3 regions of the Paenibacillus sp. Mc5Re-14 genome follow, and region 1 is predicted to be linked to each of the others. Evidence: riboswitches for the same ligand, from Rfam matches in the RefSeq annotation. Region 1 holds a riboswitch; each other region holds the start of a gene.

Evidence for each region. A riboswitch is a leader RNA that binds a small molecule or an ion and turns the genes downstream of it on or off. The one in region 1 is predicted to bind cyclic di-AMP.
Region 2: another riboswitch for cyclic di-AMP. It lies ahead of BN1546_RS23785 (3D domain-containing protein); the one in region 1 lies ahead of BN1546_RS11185 (3D domain-containing protein).
Region 3: another riboswitch for cyclic di-AMP. It lies ahead of BN1546_RS10790 (C40 family peptidase); the one in region 1 lies ahead of BN1546_RS11185 (3D domain-containing protein).

What each region holds. Positions count from the first base shown of each region.
Region 1 covers NZ_CVPD01000001.1:2,460,060-2,466,588, forward strand. The annotation lists gene ispE (4-(cytidine 5'-diphospho)-2-C-methyl-D-erythritol kinase) at 1-452, opposite strand, end outside; gene BN1546_RS11160 (small, acid-soluble spore protein, alpha/beta type) at 597-776, opposite strand; gene veg (biofilm formation stimulator Veg) at 942-1,223, opposite strand; gene yabG (sporulation peptidase YabG) at 1,423-2,319, opposite strand; gene rsmA (16S rRNA (adenine(1518)-N(6)/adenine(1519)-N(6))-dimethyltransferase RsmA) at 2,375-3,259, opposite strand; gene rnmV (ribonuclease M5) at 3,267-3,812, opposite strand; gene BN1546_RS11185 (3D domain-containing protein) at 3,958-5,106, opposite strand; cyclic di-AMP (ydaO/yuaA leader) riboswitch at 5,378-5,658, opposite strand; gene BN1546_RS11190 (TatD family hydrolase) at 5,859-6,529, opposite strand, start outside.
Region 2 covers NZ_CVPD01000001.1:5,247,825-5,254,353, reverse strand. The annotation lists gene BN1546_RS23805 (DUF350 domain-containing protein) at 1-208, opposite strand, end outside; gene BN1546_RS23800 (PspA/IM30 family protein) at 337-1,005, opposite strand; partial or broken gene BN1546_RS23795 (NADH:flavin oxidoreductase/NADH oxidase) at 1,092-2,113, opposite strand; gene BN1546_RS23790 (polysaccharide deacetylase family protein) at 2,416-3,222, shown strand; gene BN1546_RS23785 (3D domain-containing protein) at 3,420-4,088, opposite strand; cyclic di-AMP (ydaO/yuaA leader) riboswitch at 4,095-4,263, opposite strand; gene BN1546_RS23780 (amino acid ABC transporter ATP-binding protein) at 4,507-5,229, opposite strand; gene BN1546_RS23775 (ABC transporter substrate-binding protein/permease) at 5,216-6,529, opposite strand, start outside.
Region 3 covers NZ_CVPD01000001.1:2,357,393-2,363,921, forward strand. The annotation lists gene BN1546_RS10780 (M1 family metallopeptidase) at 1-205, shown strand, start outside; gene BN1546_RS10785 (hypothetical protein) at 217-1,044, shown strand; cyclic di-AMP (ydaO/yuaA leader) riboswitch at 1,321-1,458, shown strand; gene BN1546_RS10790 (C40 family peptidase) at 1,464-1,964, shown strand; gene BN1546_RS10795 (GNAT family N-acetyltransferase) at 2,267-2,773, shown strand; gene BN1546_RS10800 (4a-hydroxytetrahydrobiopterin dehydratase) at 2,852-3,151, opposite strand; gene BN1546_RS10805 (hypothetical protein) at 3,269-3,562, opposite strand; gene motA (flagellar motor stator protein MotA) at 3,750-4,544, shown strand; gene motB (flagellar motor protein MotB) at 4,537-5,364, shown strand; gene rluF (23S rRNA pseudouridine(2604) synthase RluF) at 5,501-6,202, opposite strand; gene BN1546_RS10825 (PAS domain S-box protein) at 6,253-6,529, opposite strand, start outside.

The DNA of each region.
Region 1 (6,529 bases):
CGTCCGCTCGCTAAAGCTGTGCCCCCTGTAATACAGAAAGGTACGTCTGAACCCAATTCAGCACCCAGTACCCTTAATTCCGCATCCGAGATACCAAGTTTCCACAGCTTGTTCAGCCCACGCAATGCTGCGGCAGCATCGCTGCTTCCGCCTGCTAATCCTGCAGCCACCGGGATATGCTTATCCAGATGGATATGGACGCCTGTAGACACGTTATAACGTTCTTTGATCAGACGCGCAGCCTGAAAAGCCAAGTTCTTTTCATCTAACGGTATGTACCCGGCTTGGCTTGAAATAATAATGGTATCACGCGGTAACTCGGACATCGTCAATCGGTCGGATAGATCGACCATAGTCATAATCATTTCGACCTCGTGATAACCATCGTCCCGCTTACGTAGAACATCAAGCATTAAATTAATTTTCGCCGGTGCTTTTTCATATATTTTCAAGGCGTTCACCCACCTTCAACTTTTCCCTCAAGACAGCTTAACATATTATATCAGACTCAGCCTGTCAAGTCATGAGGTTCAAAAAAGCGGAGATGCCCCGGTATGACCCCGGATATCCCCGCTTTTTATCAGCACCACCGATGGCTACGATTTGCGAGAAGCCGCCTGCTCTGCAAGCTGAATGGCCCGCTTGACCATATTGCCTGCATCCTTGGCTTTAATGCCTCCCCAGCCTTCTTCCTTAACCGTGTCGTAAAACCCAAGATCTTTGGCCAGTTCATACTTCAGCTCTTCCGACATAACACTCCGTCTTCTTCGGCTCATGCATACGCCTCCTTCGGCAATGGAATAAGGAAGATCATTCCCGCCTTAGTATGTGCAGAGATATCATGCTTCATCCTGCTTTGTAAATACAAAACGACCCCGCCATTAAAAATGACGAGGTCGCCGTTAAACCTGCAAAGCTGGTATAAATCACGTAAAAAAGAATTAAGGTGTTTCGAAATATTCGACTACACTTGTGTGGGAGTCGGGATCATATACACTGACCTCCACCGACTCGGTAAGAATGTCAGCATAGCTGTAGGAGACACGTTTAAACGTCTGTTGCTCCTGATCCAGCTTGACAATAAAAACAGAAGGGTACGTTTCTTCCAAGACACCAGTTCGTTCGACGGTCTTACGGCGTCCGCCGTTAGCCCGCAGCAAAATTTTTTGCCCTACATGTGCGTCGAGACTGCGTTTGATTTCCAACAGCGTATTTTTAGCCATTGCCTAACGACCACCTCTTTCCTTGTCCATTATAACGAATTTTAGAGGGATTGTCAAATCAAGCTAAATATTATAACAACACGAAAAATAAGTTGTCAATTTAATTTTTTGCGAACAGGAATAATATGCATAAAAAATGACAAAAAGCCTCTAAAAAGAGACTTTTGTTCAGATATACCCTATCAGGCACATTTGAATCTCAGATCGCTGAAGGTGTTACTTTAAGCGTTGACAAATTTTCAAGCTTCGGCAAACCGATGCGGTAGCTTCCCCTTGTTTCAATTCCACCCACTCCGCGGCTGCCACTGATGGTCTGATGAAATAAGTCTCCCATATTGACTGTATCACGGATTGAAGTAAATGCGGCCTTGGCAGCCACGTAAACGGGGTCCAGAGCGTGAATCAGGATACGCCCTGGGGAGCTGGCAAAATTGGCTCCCGCACGTAGCAGCGCCTCAAAATGGGACTGGCACGCCCCCGCTACAATTGTCAGTGAATCCAGATGACGCTCATATTGTCTTGCTACCTGAATCGCTGCCACAAAATTTTGCGAATTCTTGTAGCTTTTCAAGCTGTACAAATCGTAAGGTTGCGGCTGCTTCAGCACACCATCATGTCCGGTGATGACTACAATATCAGGACGAATGCGGGGAAGCAGTCGATATAACGTATCCGCCATTGCCGATTCGTGAACGTGATGTCCCTCTGCGGGAACACGGAGCTGTTCATATAAACTGAGACATTTTCTTAAATAGCCGGGATCTCCATCCAGATGAAGAACCTTTCCTGGCATTTCAAAATACGTCGACTCTACCGGATCACTCCACTCTCCAATCAGAGCCGCCTGGCTACGGGCAGCTTGCTGCTGGCGTGCCCGTTGCAAAAGATTAAGAGACTCCCCGGCCTTAATGTGGGCCTGTTGAGTCTTACCGCTAATCTGGTCTACAGGCACTCTGACCAGATCGTTCACCGGGGAATCGGCCAGTAGCCGAAATTCCGTCCCCTTAATGATCGCTTTATCCCGCTGGATGTCTTCAACGCGAAACGTGACATCACCGCCGTACGATTTCCGAACGACCAAGTCTCCTAAACTCATCACACTGTATCACCCCTCCTATATCGTATGGGTGAATGCACAGTTTGGTTCCAACTTAGGATATACCAGCCTCCAATAGCACGGCGCTCAGACGCGCAAATTCCTCGATACTCAGCGTTTCCCCTCGACGGGAGGGCTCAATATCAGCTTGTTGCAACAGCGGCTCCAGCGTGTCCCTGTTCTCTTTGGTGAAGAAGCGGCTTTTTAGGTTATTTGAAATGGTTTTACGACGTTGGGCAAAAGCGGCATGAACCACTTCAAAAAAGTGCTTCTCGTCCACCACTTCCACCGGAGGGACTTCTCGTACACGCAGCCGAATAACTGCCGAATCAACATTCGGCTGAGGAATAAATACTGTATTCGGCACCGTACAGACTAACTCAGGCTCGCTATAATATTGCACGGCTATGCTTAAGCTGCCGTAATCCTTTGTACCAGGAGACGCAGCCATGCGCTCAGCCACCTCCTTTTGAATCATAACGACGATATTCTCCAAAGGAAGCTTGTCCTCCAGTAGACGCATCAGAATCGGTGTAGTGACGTAATACGGCAGATTAGCGACGACACTCACTTTGCTCACATCTGCAAAGTCAGCTGCAAACACTTCACGCAAATCCAGCTTTAACACGTCCCCATGACGAACCTTTACATGCTCGTAAGGGGCCAGCACTTCTTCAAGAATGGGCAGCAGCCGCTGATCAATCTCAACGGCGGTAACTGCCTTAGCGGATTGCGCCAATTTCTCGGTCAAAGCTCCAATGCCCGGACCGATCTCAAGCGCGCCCTTTGTATCATCCAATCCGGCAGCATTTACGATCTTGCTCAGAATATTTTGATCAATCAGAAAGTTTTGTCCCAGACTCTTTTTGAACGAAAAACCGTGCCTTTGAATAATTTCCTTCGTACGCCGCGGTGTTGCTATATCTTGAATCCCTGTCATACGGATATCACAATCCTTCACTTTCGATTTGTGCCAGCGCACTGGCAAATTCCTCACGACTGATCTGAAATACAGAGAGCCGCTTATGTAGCTGCTTTCCGTTACAATAGCCAATACCCAGTACATTCCCCAAGGCCATACGGCGTGCAGCAGCATTGGGGTGGGTAATAAGTCCAGCGTCAATCAGGTCCGCCATTTCAATCAGCGGTTCGGCGCCTTCCACTGTCGTATGTACCCGTGCGAGAGCGTGTCTGATGGCTTCCGGGGAGGCATTCTCCACGCCAATATCCCCTTTGCGTGTCGCCTCTGCCTCAGGTATAAAAGCCTGCTTGCAGCCGGGGACCTTGGAGGCGATGATTTTACGGATACGCTCCCCTGCATGATCGGGATCAGTTAAAATAATGACCCCCCGCCGTTCCTGCGCCAATGCAATTTTCCGCAGCGTCATTTTATTAATGGCTGAACCGCCAGTTTCTATTGTATCTGCTTCGACAGCACGGCGAATGGCTACCGTATCATCCCGGCCTTCCACCACGATCACTTCCTTGATCATCTTCGTTTCCCTCCACTGCTACACAGCAACATATATTATCTTTCCCTGCTTTTGAAAACAAAATAAGAAGAGGATATCCTCTTCTTAGCATGGCATAACTATGTTGTTAATACTATCGCATTGTCCTCAACATACACAACCTGTTTTAGTTGATTTCCGGCTTTACAGGTCCGATAACATATACGGTTTTACCGTGCTTACGACCAAATTGGTTAGCCCGGCTTAAACTCTCATAATACACATCGATTTTGTGGCCTTTAATCGCGCCACCGGTATCCTCCGCACGGCGGAAGCCTACCCCTTCAATATACACCCACCAGCCGATTGGAATTACATTCGGATCGACAGCGATGGTGCGTCCTTCCGTGACACGCGTGCCGGAGGCGGTACGTGTACCGATACCTGGCTCCTGGGCAGAATACGCCGTCATCGAGACATTTTGTAAAACTTTTTTATAATTAAAATTAATACCTGCTTTACGGACAGCACTGCCCGAACTAACCTTTGTAGCCTTAACCGCATCTTTAGGGCCGATGGAAGCAGCTAGAACGACCGGTTTTTTCTTCGTCCCTACCGCAATTACCTTATCCACACGATTTTGTGCGACTTCCTTGTTGACCAGCTGTTTGGACACCAATTTTCCATCATGGTATACCTTTTGAACATGCTGGACTACCACACCCGATTTGCCACTTTGAATGACTCGATTATCGCCTTTATAGAGACTTGGATCTGCTGTTTTGATGACCTGATAAGGCACTTGTTTTTTCTGTTCGACCTGCTGTTTCTTTACACGGACGATTTTTATGTCCATGTTAGCTGAAACAGAGGCATCCAACGCAGGGTAAACTTTATCCGTTGATGATAATTTATAGCCCGAAGTGCGAATGGCACCCTCTACTGTATTTTCTGTTGTGTACAGCTTTTTCGTCTCATTGCCTGAGGATACTTTAACCTGATTGGCACGTTTAATGACTACGCGATCCCCATCCTGTACTGCCCCGTTTAGCGGCATGGAAATTGTATCATGCGGCTGAAGTGAAATAGAATGCTCATTGAGCAAATCTTGGAGCTTGGATTCCCGGGTTTCTACCGCAGATGCCTTACCATCGATGACAAAAAAGACTTGTTTTTTAGATTGCGTGTACATCAGAATTGAAATCATAATCGTTAGTGCGATTAGAAAAATAGCAACCAAAGCAGCCTGGCGCACATTTTCTTGCTTCCAACGTAATACGTAAGACATGCTGGATGAGCGTGACTCATGGGTCTCCTCTTTTCGGAAAATGCCCATTTCCTCCGTCCTCCTTACATAGCCCGCCGTCTGGAGTAAGACATAGTTGATCGTTGACGTGACTATAACAGATTTTCTACAAGACAAGCCCGTACTGCGACTGTCCTGCACCATGTACCCGTCTTCGCGGCATGCTGTCCTCCCCTGTTTAACCACAGTATGATGACAGATTTTCTTTTATTCACAACAAAAAAAGCCAAAGAAAGAGACTAGAGAGCTCTTTCGTGGCTTCCGACATGTGTGAATATGCGGGAAAACTCATGCACGAGATGGCTTCTCTCTTGTTACGCTTACGGGGTTAGCTGTCGGGTTCGGACGTAGAGAGTCGCCCTAGCTTAGGTCAACCGCTCATGGCGGTCGCCTTCACATTCACCCCGAAGACCCAGAAAGAAATCGAAATACGGCTTCTCTACCTGTTCAATCCCATCCAGGAAATGAATTTCGGTCGAGCCGACTACTGAAGAGATAATATCTCTTGCATATACGCCGGACGTACTGTAAGCCATATCGGTTCCCCCGTTCCCTGTAAAAGGGACTCAGCGAGACTGGTTCATGAAATGATTTGTTGATGGTTACACTCAACAACAATTCACTGAAAAGATGATATCCTGTTTCCATGCATGTTGTAAAGCAGGTTTCAAGTACATTTTTCAAAATATTCGGTTAAAAAATTGTAATATTCTTGAGTTTCCTGCAACAAAATCATAATTAGCTCCGTCTATCTCTTTATTTTGATTGATTTCTTCGCTTTTTCACTGAATGTCAAATCGTTCCAAGGCATTTTGGGTCGTAATGGATACCAATTCCTCCACTGTAATTCCCTTAATTTGGGCGGCTGCCTCTGCCACCAATCTCACATGTGCCGACTCATTTCGCTTCCCGCGAAACGGATGAGGCGTCAAGTAAGGCGCGTCCGTTTCAATAAGCAGACGGTCCAACGGTACCTGGGCCAGCACCTCTTTTGGCTGCTTGGCATTTTTGAACGTTATGGGCCCGCCGAAGGAAAGGTGGAAACCCATATCCAGCACCATTTTAGCTGTCTCCCAACTCCCAGAAAAGGAGTGCATGACTCCGCCAATCTCGCCCGCCTTTTCCTCACGTAAAATCCTCACAATATCTTCATGTGCATCCCGGTTATGGATAACAATTGGCATGTTGAGCTCACGTGCCAGGCCAATTTGATTTCGAAGTACCCGCTGCTGCACATCCTTTGGTGATGTATCCCAATAATAATCCAGACCGATCTCTCCGATCGCTACAACCTTTTTATGACTGCATAACGATGCAATCCATTCTAAATCACCCTCCTGCATTGTAATGGCATCCTGCGGATGCCATCCAACAGCTGCATAAATAAAATCATACGTCTCAGCCAGCTTCATGGTGGATGGAATGGTCTCACGATTAAATCCGATATTGATCA
Region 2 (6,529 bases), 2.8 Mb from region 1:
TAGCGGTAGCAATTGAACCTGATAAAATATATCCTTGTGCAATCAGCTTCATAATCATCCGTACCGTTACGGCCATATTTCCGGCTTTTACTTCGGCAAAATCCTTATACTTTGTAAATAAAGAATCGACATACATTAATACGAACAGCAAAATAGCACCCGCGCCCGTCCATACCAGCATCGCTTTCATCGTTTCTAAAAAATGCATTTGCTACCATCCTCCACATCTTCTTGACTACATATATTGTTTACGCCCCCAGGCAGGGAAAAGCGAAGGAGAAAACGTTTCTCCTTCGCTTACTGAGCCATCACACTAGCGGCAATGCTTAAAAGTTCTTATTTGTTTTCGTATTGTTTCAGCAAAGCGGCAAGTTCATCGTCCACAGCACTTTTCTTATCCAGCTCTTTGAACTCTTCATCCAGCGATTTTTCCTTGGAAGCCATTTCGTTGCTCGCTTCAGCACGTGCTTCTGCTTGCAGCATTTTTTCCTCCATACGCTTCAATCCAGCAGTTGCCGTATCCGAGCTAAAACCGTTCATAGCTTTGTTAATTTCAGTTTGCGCTTTAGCCGCGTTATAACGGGCAACCAGTGTCTCGCGCTTGTTTTTCATTTCAGTCAGCTGTCTACGCATTTCATCCAGCTTACCACGCAGGTTGTCAGCTGCAGCTTTGTTTTGCTCATAACCAGCTTGGAACTCGTTCATTTTTTGTTCGGCAGATTTCTTTTCTTCCAGCGCACGACGAGCAAGATCCACATTTTGTGCTTTTGCAGCCGTATGAGCCTGTTCTTCGCGTTTTTTCACCAAAGCTGCCTGTTCTTCGTATTGCTGTTTGAATCTCTTTTCAATAGCAATTTGAGCGGCTACCGCTTTCTCTGCGTCTTCCAGATCCTCTTGCATATCACGAATGTATTGATCCGTCATTTTAACTGGATCTTCTGCCTTGTCGATAATGGCGTTAATGTTAGACATCGTAAGATCTCTTAATCGTTTGAAAATAGACATGTGAAGTTCCTCCTAGAATTGAATGCTTAAATTTTAAGCTCTGTACACATGTTTACGCAAGCTTTGCAAAGAGGTTTCAAAAATATCTAAAAACCGCGTAGATAAGGCTCTGGGATATCTGCCTGTACTTTTAGCGCCCGTGAAGCATGCAGCGCCCAATAGGGATCACGCAGCATGGCACGCCCTATGGCTACCAGATCAGCTTCATTTTGCTGAACGACTCGGCGGGCATCCTCATAATCATCCAATAAGCCGACAGCAATGACAGGCACATTCAATTTTTCACGGACGGTATGAGCCAAATCGACCTGATAACCAGCACGCGCAGACGGGCCTCCGCTGGAGCCTATCGGACCCTCACCACCAGAAGAAATATGGAAAATGTCTACACCTGCATCACGATATCGTTCCCCTATGGCTGCTATGTATTCAACATCATATCCGTCTTGGACATATTCTTTGGCAGATATCCGCATTAGCACAGGCATATCAGCAGGAAGTACCTCTTTAACAGCACGGATCACCTCAACACCAAACAGTGACAAATCCTGCCCATACTCATCTTCTCTGGTATTGGTTAAAGGGGAATGAAATTGATGGATCAGATAGCCGTGAGCACCATGAATCTCTACCGTGTCAAAACCCGCTTCTACCGCCCGGCGAGCCCCCTCTTTGTAGGCCTGAACCAGTTCCTTGACTTCTGCTCTCGCCAAAGTGTGCGGATCTTTAAAGCGTTCACTAAAGGGGATCGAGGACGGGCCTACAGGTGTCTCAGCATCCTCGGCTTTGCGTCCGGCATGGCCTAATTGAATGGCAATTTTGGCACCATACTTGTGGACTTCCTCTACGATTTTGCGATATGCGGGAATATGTTCGTCACTCCAAATGCCCAAATCACGATCCGTAATGCGTCCATCCGGATGAACCGCTGTCATTTCCACAATTATGAGCCCAGTCCCTCCTACCGCGCGACTCACATAATGGACATAATGCCAATCCGTCGGTTTGCCGTCCTTGGCCTCCACGCTGTATTGGCACATTGGGGCATGACAATCCGATTTTTTAATGAAAGCCCCTTTAATTGATAAGGAGTAAACAAGTCGGTCACTTTTATCCATCCTTCCCTCAATTCCAAGTATGTATCATTATGAATAGCATCCCCATTATACACCAGCTGTCATGGTATACCGAATCCTTTGAAAGGCTAAAACTTGCGAAAATGCTTCAGTTTTCGGTCATGTTTAAGAGAATATGTACGTTTACTTCGTCATCTTCACGGATACCCGCTTCATGATGTACTTCTCTTCAGCCGTGTAGGCTTCACTCAATCACCAGCATAATTTTAATAGGACAGGTACATAATAGCTGAGAGCACCACTAGGTACCACTGCACGGAAAGGGGGAATACAAATGCGGTACAGGGGAGTGTTGCCATGTTTAGCACTGTTACTAGCATTTTCAAGTTTTCCCGTTCACGCGGACACGCCTTCCAACATTGGAACGCCCCATCCCAAGGAAGCTGCTGTCGCTACTTCGGTATATCAAAGTAAAGATCGAGCTACTCCAACATTAGCGATGCTACGAAAAAAGCATGCGGACATTTTTAAAATGTGCGGCCCGCACACCCGCCAAATTGCCTTAACCTTTGATGATGTGCCCGATTCAAGGTATACGCCGCAGGTTTTGGACGTATTACACGCAAATGGTATCAAAGCTACCTTTTTTATCGTCGGCCACCGTGCGGAAAAGCATCCGGGGATCATACGCCGCATCATCCGTGAGGGTCATGCTATAGGAAACCATTCCTATACTCATCCGGATTTCAGGAAGGCCACACCAGAACGTTTTCGTCACCAGATTACAAAAACAGAACGCATTTTAGAAGCCAGCATAGGTTTTCGACCCAGATTGATACGACCACCCTATGGTGAAATCACGGAGCCTCAAATCCAGTGGGCACGTCGTCATGGGTACATGATCGTCAATTGGAATGTGGACTCTCTAGACTGGAAGGGATTAAGCAAAACACAAATTCAGCGCAACGTGATCCCGGCTACCGGACCTGGCTCCATTATTTTAATGCATGCAGGTGGAGGTCAAAGTTCCAACTTGCAAGGCACTGTCCAAGCTTTGCCGGGTCTAATCCACTCTCTAAAAGCTAAGGGCTACAAATTTGTCACTGTCCCCCGGCTACTTCACACATCGGAACGAAAATAACAGTACGTCTAAGCTTCAAATATACCAACAACGTAAAAAGGCTGCCTTAACGAGCAGAATGCTTCTGCTTGTAAGACAGCCTTTTTTAGCGATAAACGACCGGGCCTAATAAAAAGTCGTCCCAGTTATATGTTGTATGATAGATCAAGTTTACATAACTTATATTATGTTTAATTAAATCATACATAAGCACAATGCTATTTATCAATGACGTACAGTTTCACATTCTGGAAGCCGAAGTCGTTCACGAATGATTTATTGCCAGGGATAAAGATATCAATCCGCTTTCCGGTAATAGCACTGCCCTGATCACGGGCAACGGCCACAAAAGAATGGTTTGGCAATCCGGGATGGGAATAACCTGTAACTAGCACCTTTGTTCCCATAGGAATGACTTTCGGGTCTACCGCAATTGTACCTAGCTTAAGCGGATTGCCGTAATAATCGACCGCACCCCATTTGCCATTTTCATCAGCTGCGGCAGAATATGCTGTAGCTTTAACATCAACTACTTTACTGTAATTAAATGTTTTGCCCCATGCTTCAATTGTTGGCTTCTCATTCGCTGGTGCTTTCTCTGTAAGAAGCTGTGGCTTCGAATCCGAAGCCGCCTTTACACTTTTTTCGTCTGGCACTTTAATTTGCAGACCTGCATATATGTTGTTGGACGCAATATCCGGGTTAGCCTTCGTCAACTCATCTACTGATACCCCATAACGTTGAGCAAGCAAAAAGAAGGTATCGCCTTCTTTGGCAGTGTGAAGCGAAGCAGCATCTGCTACTCCAGCTGTCTGTGCCAGCCCTGCAATAGCTGCAGCAAGCACCGCAAATTTCATAGTTTTTCCAATATGTTTTAAATGTTTCAAAGATATGTACCTCCTCTGTTATGCCTGCGAAGTTAGCTGTCGGATTCGGACTCAGGAGAAGCCCTATGCTTGTGCAATTCACCCCTAGGCATATTCCACAACATCTTATGATGCATTGGAATCATTGCCGTTGTTACGTCCCCCGCACTTCCCATGGTTTGAGCCCAGCACCTGAGTATTTATTATCATTACTGCTGCCCCGGTAAGTTTTGGCTTACTGCATAATATCACAATTTTGTAACCTTATCTGCATGAAAATGTTGGTAACCTTGAATATCGTACTATACTCGTTACAATTTTGTCATTAAGAATCCGTTTTCTGTTACAAAAATATGGAGATATAGTGACAAAAAGAGAAAAGCCCTCCGTGAAACATCATCACGAGAGGGCTTTGTTAATATTTCATAAAAGCATTTTCTTACAGCACTTTAGCAAGAAAATCACGGGTACGGTCATGGCTTGGAGTACCGAATACTTGCTCAGGCGTACCTTGTTCTATAATTTGACCGTTGTCCATAAAGATGATTCGATCCCCTACCTCACGGGCAAAGCCCATTTCATGCGTCACGATCACCATCGTCATGCCGCCCTCAGCGAGCTTCTTCATCACGTCCAGAACCTCTCCAACCATTTCAGGGTCAAGGGCAGAAGTAGGCTCATCGAACAGCATTACGTGTGGCTGCATGGCCAAAGCACGTGCTATCGCAATACGTTGTTTTTGACCACCAGATAACTGGTTCGGGTAGGTATTCTTCTTATCCTCAAGACCCACGGTCCGCAGGAGCTCCAGCGCAATTTTCTCCGCTTCTTTCCCCGACTGCTTTTTCACCTGCGTTGGTGCAAGCGTCAGATTCTGCAGTATTGTTTTATGCGGAAACAGATTAAAATGCTGGAAAACCATCCCCATCTTCTCCCGAGTCGCATTAATATTATGACCACGGGCCGTAATCGGCTCACCCTCAAACAAAATTTCCCCTTCTGTTGGCTGTTCCAACAGATTCATACAACGCAAAAACGTACTTTTTCCTGAACCACTCGGGCCGATAATGACGACTACTTCACCTTTGGCGATATCTATATCAATGCCTTTTAAAATTTCATTCTTACCGAATGATTTACGCAGTTGTTTAACGGTGATCACTGGCTCTCAACTTCCTTTCCCATAAACCCAACAACTTAGATAAGCTGAATGTCATTACAAAATAAATAGCGGCTGCGATTACGAACGGACTCAAGCCTTCGTAGGTAATATTCTTAATGACCTGGGCTTGATACATAATATCCACCATCCCAATGGTCGAAATAATAGATGATTCTTTAATGATCGTAATGAACTCATTACCAATAGCAGGCAATATAGATTTAAATGCTTGCGGTAAAATGACATGACGCATTGCTTTGCCTCGTCCCATCCCGAGCGAGCGGGCAGCTTCCATCTGTCCACGGTCTACTGCCTGAATACCAGCACGGAAAATTTCAGCCAAATATGCCGAACTATTCAGAGACAACGTAATTATACCAGACTGAAGTGGCGTAAAATTAACCCCCAACGTCAAAGCAACTCCGTAATGAATGATCATGAGCTGCACCAGCATAGGTGTGCCGCGCAGTATCTCTACATATGCGGTACCTAGCCACTCGATAATACGAATACCACTCATCCGCAGCAAGGATATGATCAGACCAATAATGAATCCGAACAGTACTCCAAGCGCAGACAGCAATAGGGTGTAGCCAATACCCGTAGCGTAGAAACTGCGATATTTCAAAAATATATCTACAATGCTATTCGAAGAAACTTGTCGGTCTGCAGACAGTGCACTTGCTTCTGTAGAAAACTTCTCAATCGAACCGTCTGCTTTCAGGCGAGCCAACGTTTTATTTACTGAAGCAAGCAATTCCGCATTTCCTTTACGAATGCCTACAGCAGTTTCTGCTCCTTCATCCTCAGGTACTGCCTTGGCAAGTGTTACGGTACCGTCTAGTGTGTATCCTTTAGCAACGGTATCCTCGATTACAACCGCGTTGATACGGTTGGTCCGAAGCTGGAGTACCAGATCGGATATTTTATCCAATGAGGTCACAGAAGCATTAGGCACTTTTTGCGCAATTTCTTCCTGGATACTCCCCTTCTGCGCACCGAGCTTCTCTCCTTTTAGAGCAGCCATCGTTGAATATTTGTCTTTATCCTCTGGACGTACCATAATGACTTGCTTGGAACGATAGTATACATCCGAAAAATCAATGCTCTTTCTGCGTTCATCCGTCGGTGTCATACCGGACAGTACCAAGTCTACGCGACCACTTTGCAGAGCAGGCAGCAAAGAGTCAAAACTCATGTCCTCTGGGACCATCTCCGCATTCAGATCCTTGGCGATTTCCTTGGCAATTTCAACATCAAACCCAACAATGGTATCCTGACCGTTAATAACTTTATGAAA
Region 3 (6,529 bases), 100 kb from region 1:
CGGTACGGGCAAAAGTACATCTTTCCGACTCAAAAGCACCTCCCCCGTGTCCTATGTGGCCGTTGATCCTCTATACACTATTGCACTGGAGAACAAGCATATTAATAATAGCCTGAAGGCTGAATTGGACGAAAAGCAACAAACCCGTTGGAGTGTGAGTGTAACCAAGCTGTTGGAGACACTGCTTGGAAGTCTGTCATGGTGAGGTGTCTATAGATGCGGACTGTTTTAAAAGAAGGCTGGGCGCTAGTGCGCATACGCTTTTATATCGTTATCATTTTATTTTTGTATCGTCTGCTGTGGGGAGTATTTCTCTATCGGCTGGTACAGTCGGCCGTTGTCCCGCTGCTGCTGCGTTATCCTGATCAGAGCCAAAACGAGCTGGGAAAGACCTTGTTTTGGATGGAGGGCCAGATCGCTTTGATGGACAGCCGGGAAGTACACGTATATTTATGGATACTACTAGGGGCGACCGTATTGCGCGTCCTAATCACTCCCTTCATTAGAGCTGGCATATATCAAAGCCTGTATACCGATGCGTCTGAACCGCAAAGCCTGTCCTTCTTCAAGGGGATGAAACGTCACGGTATGTCATCTCTGTTGTATTACATCATCGAGTTGGGTTTGCTGCTGCTTCCCGCCTTCTGGGTGGTACCGAGACTCTATCCTATTGTAGCAGGAACGCTGCAATCTTCCTCTTACCTGTTGCATTTGTTGCCCTATGCCATTGGGTGGGTGGCTTACGGTTGGTTCATTCGGCAGTGCATCCTGTATATGCAACTGGGCACGGTCAGTGGTCATGCCATACTATCGTCCCTGCTCGCCTTCTTTCGCCAGCTTCTTCCGGCTGTAAGCGTATCTCTCTTGCTTGGTGCTTGTGTGCTGCTGGTCTTCGGTCTATTTGGCACCGTAGCGATGATTTGGACTGGTATGTTGGCGCTAATTCTCCAGCAATCGTATCATTTTGTTACCAGTCTGGTCAGGCTGTGGCATATCAGTTCGCAGTATCGTCTATGGCACATCGATATCTCCAGCAGAGGCTAATCCCTCTCTTTATGCTTTCTCCTGCATTTTTAGCTGTCGAAAAAACTTTTTTCTTTCCCGTGCAAACGGCACATAACTGAATACTGTTAACAGAATCTGTTCCTAGGGCGTTAGGAACAGATTTTTTTTGTAACTTTTTGCGATGAAACATTTGCCAAAGCCTGCTGTCTTTGTTACAATAATCGCAGTGAACTGATAGTAACAACTTTGTAATCTTTATTGTAACCTTTATCTTAAAAACATCGTTGTCGTGAATACTGCTCTCCAAGGTGCACATCTTAAGTTAAGCCTAATTCCTGGCACCTAGGAAGCGGGGGAACCAGTTTGGGTGAATTGATCTCGCAACAGAGTGGTCATAGGGGAACCTTCTACCGAATCCTTAAGCTAACCTCGCAGGCATTGGAAGGGGTATATTTTTTTTGAAGAAGAAGCTAACGATCGCAGCCATGGGTCTCGCCATTGCCTTTACATCTTTTACATTCGGTGGCAGCAGTGCATTTGCAGACTCTAAGATGGACCAGGTCATCCAAGATGCCAAAGGAACGAACTATAGAAGCGGAGGTACTACACTCGAGGGATTCGATTGCTCCGGCTTCACAATGTATGTATTCAACAAACTGGGAATTAAACTGCCGCATCAATCTGGATCACAATTCAAAATGGGAGCTTCTGTATCCCGCGATGAAATGAGACCAGGCGACCTGGTGTTCTTCAACACCACAGGAAGAGGCGTTTCCCATGTAGGTATCTTCGTAGGTGAAGGGAAATTCGCCCACTCCTCGACTTCACGTGGTGTAGTAGTTAGCTCACTGAACGAAAATTATTACGCTAACCGTTATGTCGGTGCAAAAAGAATTATGAGCACAGACGCTTACCATTCTGTAGCTTCAGATATTCCTGATGACGACAACGTAGAATAACTACCGCACAGCAAGCTAACCCTAGCCGCAATTTGATTCTGGCCGGAATCGAATTGCGGTTTTTTATGTCCACTACATCAGTAATTATTATCATTACTGACGAACTGACACCTCAAAAGGTTTCAGTTTTAGCGAACATCGTCGGTTTACCGCCACCGCTGGGGGAGCATATGAGCAGTAAATCCTTCTTATTGAATGTATACCCGACTTAGGTACGAAATAAACACGCTTGCCATTCTCCTACAACTTGTCTACAATCTGTGGTTAATGATTGAAGTACCTACATAAGGAGGAATGAAAAAGTGCCGGCCTCAATATCCAACTACCGGATTGTACCGATGGACGAGCATCAAGCGGCTGAAATCTGTGAGTGGCGCTATGATCCCCCCTACAACATATACGGCTGGCTTCCCTGGGAACAAATGAAGGCACTTGAAGTTGAATTTGGAAGTCCCACGCTTCGCCAAGAGCAATATGTTGCCGTACTGGACGAAGAGAATGAGCTGACGGGATTTGCTCAATATTTTCCTATGGTCGGTGTGACCCGGCTGGGTCTTGGAATGCATCCCGAAAGATGCGGACATGGCACAGGCTCCGATTTTGTCCGGGCCATTGCGGAGGAAGCCAGACGACGTCATCCACAGAATGAAATTGACCTAGAGGTTCTCACCTGGAATCAGCGGGCTATACGAGCCTACAAGGCAGCTGGATTTGAGCTGACGGATACCTATGAACGTCAGACTCCAGATGGCAGAAAACCGTTCTATTGTATGGTATATCGTCCTGAACAACAGAACCGGGTTCTATAAATAAGAGCGCCTTCGCTATACAACCGCGATGTTGTATAGCGAAGGCGCTCTTAATATATACAACAGATCATTATAAAATCAATGACTGCTGCGCATTTTTTCAAAAGCTTCATTATATTGTTGGGCTTCCTTAATATCTACGGCCATAATACCGCCATCGTCCCAAGAGGTCAAACGCAGAGTCACGGTCTTGTAATCAATCGTAATAAATGGATGGTGATTGAATGCCTCAGATATAGCGGCAACTTCATCCACGAATGCAATTCCCTTCATAAAACTGGAAAAATTATATTTCCGAACGATCCAACGTCCTTCCTCCAGTTCCCAGCCCTCCAGTTTCTCCAGATGCGCTTCAATCTCTTCTTGTGTAAAAGGCATGTTACGAACTCCTCCCCGTTTATACGGAAGCCTTTTAGCCGCTTACATGCGGCCAAAACTACGATATATTGGTGTACATATTACCACGGCCCCGTTGATAAATCCATAAGACGGCCTTTAAATCAAAGGGACCGACGTCAGCTCCTCATCTCCGATGAGTACATAGATCCGGTGCTGCTCCGGCTCATAAATCACAACGCCGCTGCCTACAGTGATTATGGGCTCCGTACCCAGTGCATAAAATAGGTCTTCTGCCAAAGCTTCATTGACTTCCTGACGCCCCATCGGGTTCAGCCTGTCCCAATCTTCTGCTTCCATTTCAAAAAATTCATAGCTATCTGGGATGCGTCCCACAGCCTCTGTCAAATCGTTCAAAATTTGTTCATACTCGCGCCCATGCTTTACTCCCATGCTATTTCCTCCAATGGTTCAGCGATTCAATACATAATCACTTTATTATACCGGAAATTGGCCCTTAACAAAAAAGAGAGTTTTGTCGATAAATACTATAATCCGTCTCATAATGACGCGCTTGGGGCAAGGACGACCCATGCGGCATGAAAGGATTCAAAATCTATTCTCATGGATGAGGTGTATCATGCAAATTACAACCATTATTGGACTTGTGCTCGGGCTTTTGTCACTGGTCGTCGGGATGATCCTGAAGGGCGCGCCAGTCGTCAATCTGGTCAATAATCCCGCTGCTTACATGATTATTTTCGTCGGAACAGCAGCAAGTATATTCATGGCGTTTCCGATGGATGACATGAAACGAGTGCCAAAGCTGTTTAAAATTATTTTCACCCAGCAGAAATTGCTGGATCGCAAGGAGCTTATCGGTACATTTACCGAATGGGCATCCATTACCCGTCGTGAAGGTCTGCTCGCGCTGGAATCCAAGGTCGAAGAGATCGACGATCCCTTTATGCGCGGCGGTATGCGAATGATTATCGATGGTAATGATCAGGAGTTCGTACGCGATGTTCTGATGGAAGACATTAACGCTACCGAAGATAGACACCGCGCCGGCGCACTGATTTTCTCCCAAGCCGGTATGTACGCTCCAACACTCGGGGTACTTGGTGCGGTTGTAGGTCTGATCGCCGCTCTGGCCGACCTTAGTGACATGGAAAAACTGTCCCATGCCATTGCAGCCGCCTTTATTGCAACGTTGCTCGGTATTTTTACAGGTTATGTCCTATGGCATCCAATGTCCAACAAGCTGAAACGGCTATCCAAAAAAGAAGTGGAACTTAAGTTAATGATGGTCGAAGGTCTGCTTTCCATTCAATCCGGTATCTCGACGATTGCCATCAGCCAGAAGCTAGCAATCTTCCTAACTCCAACCGAACGGGCTTCGATGACCCAGAAGGATGGCGATTCCAGTGAGTAAAAAGAGACATGAACCGCATGAAGAGCATGCTGACGAAAGCTGGCTGTTGCCATATTCCGACTTAATGACCCTTCTGTTGGCTCTTTTCATTGTCTTATTCGGTATGAGCTCGCTCGATGCCAAAAAATTTGAAACTATGGCTCAATCCCTGAGTTCAGCTTTTAGTGGCGGTACTGGCGTGCTGGATCACTCAGCCGCGAATCCGTCGTCACAATCCATGGATATGGGCAAAAATAAAGAAGAGGTATCACAACCCTTAAAATCGAAAGCCACTTCCACCTCTGATCTGCAAAAGCAACTCGCCCAGCGGGAAGAAGAAGATTTAAAGAAGCTTAAAAAGCAAATGGATCAGTATATTCAAAATAACGGCCTGTCCACCCTACTGAACACCAAGCTGAACCAATCCCAGCTGATGATCACCATTAGTGATAATGCCCTGTTTTCATCCGGGCAGGCCGAAGTAAAGCCAGAAGCGAGAAAGCTGGCCAAATCCATTTCCAGCATGCTCCAGCAGTTTCCTGGTTATGATGTTATCGTATCCGGTCATACGGACAATGTACCTATTTCCAATAGTCAGTTCCCGTCCAACTTTGATTTGAGTGCCAAGCGTTCGCTCAATTTCTTGCGTATTTTGTTGCTCAATCCGCAGCTCGATCCTACCAAGTTTGTATCCATCGGATATGGCGAGTATCGACCATTGGCAGGCAATCAAACTGGAGCAGGACGCGCCAAAAACCGTCGTGTCGAAATTTCCGTTCTTCGCAAATATCAGAACGGTACACAAGTTATTAGTCCTACCTCAAGCTCGAATGAAGGTTGATCATGAATATGTTATATGAACAAAGGCACCGCCGCATTTTTTATGCAGCTGGTGCCTTTTACTTTAGGGATTTCTGTTCTCTAGCCCTGTCATATACGAGGGACAAGCGCTGTAGGCTATAAGAAGGCCTCTGGCATTAGCTAAGTGTATAATCAAGCATCTGGCCCAGTTCCAGCTTTTCAGCCTCTGTTAAATCACGCCAGGCGCCTTTCTGAAGGGATCCCAAACGAATATTCATGATTCGCAGGCGCTGCAGTTTCTTAACTTCATAACCGAAGGCAGCACACATACGTCGGATCTGACGATTTTTCCCTTCTGTCAGGATAATACGGAATACATACTCAGATACACGTGTTACTTCACAGGGCAGCGTTCGATGACCGAGTATCTTTACACCGCTGGACATCCCCTGCACAAAGGATGGTGTGACCGGACGATCCACTGTTACGATATATTCTTTCTCATGTTTGCCTTCTGCCCGTAAGATCTTATTCACAATGTCCCCATCATTGGTTAATAAAATGAGACCTTCCGAATCCTTATCCAGGCGTCCAATTGGAAATATCCGCTGCGGGTGCCCCACAAAATCGACAATATTGCCTCTAATGTGGCTCTCTGTCGTGCTTGTAATGCCCACTGGCTTGTTCAATGCAATATAGACGTGATCGGACTTATCGCGCAGTGGCTTGCCGTTCACACGGACGTCATCGCCTTCCTCCGCTTGACTGCCCAGCACGGCCACTTCGCCGTTAATCGTCACGCGGCCGCTCTCTACCAGCTTGTCCGCCTCCCGGCGCGAGCAAAAGCCAGTTTCGCTGATAAATTTGTTAATGCGCAACCTGTGTACCCTCCATTTCTACGAACACACTTCCTTCTGCCCCCAGCTCATTACTCAGGCTTGGCGATCGGAAGCTGCACGAGGGCGGTTGTTCCCTCTCCCTCTGTGCTTTCAATATCCAGTGTGCCTTTATGGCTCTGTATAATACGCTGGCTGACCATAAGCCCTAGTCCTGTACCTGTTTCTTTGTTTGTGACAAAAGGTTCTCCCAGCTTGGATAGCATTTCTGCGGGAATACCCGTTCCCTGGTCCCGTATGAAGATTTTAACGCTTTCTCCCTCTAAGAACAAATGAATTGTGATGATGCCACCTTTACTCATAGCCTCC